One region of the Nonomuraea sp. NPDC059194 genome, then DNA from elsewhere that is predicted to be linked to it. Evidence: predicted binding sites of a transcription regulator. Region 1 holds the regulator's gene; the other holds the start of a gene.
What was found. The regulator LexA, encoded in region 1, represses DNA repair genes until DNA is damaged. The targets are predictions, from matches to a motif close to TCGAACANNTGTTCGA.

Region 2: a site for LexA is predicted at 1,338-1,353, ahead of ACFXJ8_RS03545 (SAV_6107 family HEPN domain-containing protein). Genes of this name have one in related genera too.

The regions. Positions count from the first base shown of each region.
Region 1 covers NZ_JBHZBH010000032.1:19,142-21,329, reverse strand. Annotated here, with positions in the region: gene ACFXJ8_RS31590 (hypothetical protein) at 785-1,009, shown strand; gene lexA (transcriptional repressor LexA) at 1,037-1,744, shown strand.
Region 2 covers NZ_JBHZBH010000002.1:181,954-184,141, forward strand. Annotated here, with positions in the region: gene ACFXJ8_RS03545 (SAV_6107 family HEPN domain-containing protein) at 629-1,075, opposite strand; gene ACFXJ8_RS03550 (ferredoxin) at 1,565-1,768, opposite strand; gene ACFXJ8_RS03555 (cytochrome P450) at 1,765-2,188, opposite strand, start outside.

The sequences.
Region 1 (2,188 bases):
GCCCCGCACCTCCTGGACCCGGCGGACCTCTCGCCGGGTCTCACGCTGCGCCTCGCGGGCCCGGCCGACGCCCTCTCGCCCTTCGCGTATCCGGCCTGCGCGGGGGCCTGTCTCTGGATCACCCGGTCGAGTCGCGAGTCCTTGTGGCGCGCCCGCTACGGCACCGCCCTTCCGCCGCCATCTCCCCCTGCCCACCGTCCTGCGCCGCCGTCCGTTGCCCTTGCCCTGCGGACGACCCTGCTGCTCCTCCCGCCCGCCACGTGGCCCTTCACCGCGTCCGGTCCTGCCCCGCCGGTCGCCTCGTGCGCCCGATCGGTCGCGCATGCCGTACATCCCCGCCCCCGGATCTTCCTCTGGGTCGGTCGCGCCCATCCGCCCGCCCCGCCCCTGCACCTCCCGGTCGCGGACGACCCGCAACCGCCCGTTACCCGCCCCGCCGCGCCCTGTGGACCGTCCGCCCGGTGCCCCTCGCGACCCGGCGGACCACCCACCCCCGGCCTCGCGTGGACCCGCGGACCGTCCGCCGATCCGCGTGCCCCTGCGAACGTCTTGGCCGACATGGTCGCTCCGACCGTCCTGCTCGCCCTGAGTCTCAACGTGAACCGACGCCCCCGCGCCACGCCGCCTCACCGCGCGAGGCGCCGGGCCGCGCTCTGCCGTACCGCGAAGTGGGGGGACCAGGCGGAGGCGGCGGCCTCCGGGTGCGGGCGGGCGCCGGCGCTCCTCTCTCGTGATGTCAGCGATCAGGGTGAGTTGCTCGTCATGGCCGGTCGAATCTGTCGTTGTGGTCGCCCGCACTGATGACCTCCCGCCACCGTCGACCCAAGGAAAAGGTCAAACAAAGATCAGCGAATCGAACACGGTGTCGATCGAACTCCCGTACGATGTTGTACACCACGTCGCCGAGGATTTCGAGGAAGACTCGAACAATTGTTTGAAGTTGATCTTCATCGGCGGTACGGTCGCTGTGTGCGACATGAAGACCACGGACCGGAAGCTGCGCCGGTGAGGCAGGCCGCCGGGCGAGGAGGAGAGCATGAGCGAGCCGAATGACGGCAATGGCGTCAGCGACCTTGCGGTCCGCCGTCGCGACTCACTGGGTCTGACGCCCAGACAACGCAAGATCCTTGAGGTGATTCGCGACTCGGTGCAGCAACGCGGCTATCCGCCGTCCATGCGCGAGATCGGCGAGGCCGTGCAGCTGACCAGCACGTCCAGCGTGTCGCACCAGCTGACCGCGTTGCAGCGCAAGGGCTACCTGAGGCGTGACCCCCACCGCCCGCGCGCCCTTGAGGTCAGGCTGCCGGGTGAGCCCGTGCTCTGGGTCGACCCCGACGCCCGCGATGACGAGACGCCGGTCAGCAGGCCGACGGCCGCCTACGTGCCACTGGTCGGTCGCATCGCCGCCGGTGGTCCGATCCTGGCCGAGGAGAGTGTCGAGGACGTCTTCGCGCTGCCCAAGCAGCTCGTCGGCGAGGGCACTCTTTTCCTCCTCCAGGTCACCGGTGACTCGATGATCGAGGCGGCGATCGCCGACGGCGACTGGGTGGTCGTACGGCAGCAGCCTGTTGCCGAGAGCGGCGACATCGTGGCAGCCATGATCGATGGCGAGGCGACGGTGAAGACGTTCAAGCGCAAGGACGGCCACATCTGGCTGGTCCCGCACAACGCCAACTACGACCCTATCCCCGGCGACGAGGCCAGCGTGCTGGGCAAGGTCGTCGCGGTTCTCCGCCGCCTCTAGCCGTATCTCGCCACTCGATCGGCCCTCACCTTTCCCGAGGGTCGATCGAGTCGGCGTACCCTCGCGGCGAAGGCGTGGGTCTTCCCCGGCTGGTTCGCAGTGCCAATCAGCGGCGCGGTGCGCGGGTCCCCGATCCTGGGTCGCGGAGCGGCGTGGGCGTGTCGCGAGCGCCGATTCGGGCTGCTGATCAGCGGCGGTGGTCGGGTGGCGGATCACGGAAGGCGTGCTCCCGATCCTGGTCGCGGAGCGGTGTGGGCGTGTCCCGAGCGCGGGTTCGGGGTGCTGAGCAGCGCCGCGATGATCGGCGTGCTCTAGGGGGTGGGCTGGGAGCGGCCCGAGGGTCCCGCGCGCTGATTCGGGGTGCTGAGCGGTGGTCGAGTGGCTGCGGCGGAGTGGTGGGCTCGCGCGTTCCGGACGGGTCTTCGTGTGCGCACAGCACCGCGC
Region 2 (2,188 bases), on a different contig from region 1:
GGCGGCCGAGCCGGACGACCCGCGAGGCGTTTCACCCTCCCACCGACGAGAATGACGCGCCCTGCCGCAGGTGAAGCCAGAGATCCGGGGTCTCACCGTGTCAGGCGTTCAGGTACCGGGGTTTCCCGACCTGCCGGTGGTGCTGCGCTCCTCAAGCACCAGCATTCGGGTTTCTCGACCTGCCGATGGTGCTGGGCTCCTCAACCTTCCAGCATTGGGGGTTCTCGACCGGCTAGGGGGTTCTCGACCTGCCAAGCGTTCGGGTGCCGGGGTTTCCCGACCTGGCGGTGGCGCTGGGCTCCTCAACCCAGCATTCGGGTTTCTCGACCGGCCAGGGTTCAGGGGCTCTCGGCCTGCCAGGCGTCCGGGTGCCGGAGGAACGGGTCTCTTGGCCTGGCCGGGGCCACTGAGCAACGCCAGGGCGCGGGCTGCTTTTCGCGCCCGGACAGGCGGTCCTTCGACCCGCCAGGGGTAGGTGGTCCCCCAGCCCGCCAGGGTCACGGGCCTCGCACCGCGCCGAGGGCCTGGGGTCTCACCGGGGGGATGGAGGCTCTCAGCCCCCATCCGTCGAGGCGGACGCGGGCTTGATCGCGACGATGCCCTGGCTCACCGAGGGGGTTGGGGGCTCTCAGCCTGCCAGGGGGATGTGGACGGGAAGGGCCGGTTGCCCAGGGATGTCGAGGAGCTCCTCGACCGTCGAGACGAACGTCTCCGCCTCGGCCACCAGCTCGTCGGCGTCGGCAAGCGTCACGCCGCGCACCATGCCTGCCTCGGCGGCGGCGCGCTTTTCGGCGCTGACGGAGAAGTAAGCCGCCCACTCGGCGAGCCTGGGCTCGACCTCGGGCAGCAACTCCCACGCGCTGCGCAGCCTGCGCCTGCGCCCCTCCATCGGGCGGGGACGGGCGGCGAGGATCGCCGCCGCCGCGCGCAGGGCGGCGAGGTGCGCGGCGATGTAGCGGGCGGCGGGGGTGCGGGCCGTCACTGCGTCGGCCAGGCAGGTCCGTGAGTCGGTGAGGTGCGCCCTGACTGCGGGCGACAGGCGGGGCCCGCGCGGGTCGCTGAGCCTTGTCGTCATGCCAGCCTCCTTTGAGGGGTCTTGGCGGCTCCCGGCGTTTCCGCCGGTGAAGCCAACACTGGCAGACCCCACCGACATTTCCGCCGGGCGACCGGACGAGGAGCTTCCCCTCTCCCCGTCCGGTCAAGGCGCGCCCACTCGTCTCCGCCGACGACGAGGACGTGCCTTTCGCCCGTGGAACCTGACCGCGGGCCCCGCATGGGGGTAGCGGGAACCCGCGACCAGGCTCTTCGACGTGAGCCGCGAGCCTCACGTCACTCCGTCGAACATAATTTCGATGACCTTGAATGTCAACCGATTCCGCGAACACAGGTTCGATCACTGCGCCTCACCTGCGGAAACGACGGAACCCCCGGAGTGTCGCCGCCGGGAAGGTCCTCCGGGCGCCCGCGGCCCGACCAGGGCGGGCATGGCGCGAGCGCGGCACGAGCGCGGACAGAGAAGCCGGACGGCCGTTCGCGTACACGTAGGTCTGCGAATACGGGTGGCTCAGGGAGTCTGGTCCGCGCGGGTGAGGGCGCCGGAAGGGCACAGCGTGAGCGCGCGGGCGACCGCGGCCTCGGCCTCGGGAGGCACCTCGGCGACCTTCAGCACGACCAGCCCCTCGTCCTCGTCCTGGTCGAAGACCAGCGGCGCGGTCAGCACGCACATGCCCGCCCCGATGCAGACACTCCTGTCGGCGTTGACCTTCACCACGCCACCCGCAGGGAGTGGACGCCGTAGATGCTCATGTCCGTTCGCATGGGAACCTCCTCGGCCGGGACCGCCAGCCGCAACGTGGGGAAGCGCCTGAGCAGCGCGGGGTAGGCGACGCGCATCTCGATCCTGGCCAGCTGCTGGCCGAGGCACTGGTGGATGCCGTGCCCGAAGGTCAGGTGGCCGCTCGCGGGCCGCCGTACGTCCAGGACGGCGGGGTCGGGGAAGCGCCCGGGGTCGCGGTTGGCGGCGGGGATGGACAGCGCGACGCAGTCTCCCGCCCTGATGAGGGTGCCGTCGACGGTGACGTCCTCCGTCGCGGTCCTCATCGGGCCGAAGTGGATGATCGACAGGTAGCGCAGCAGTTCCTCCACCGCGTTGTCGATCACTGAGGGGTCGTCGCGGACGAGCGCGAGC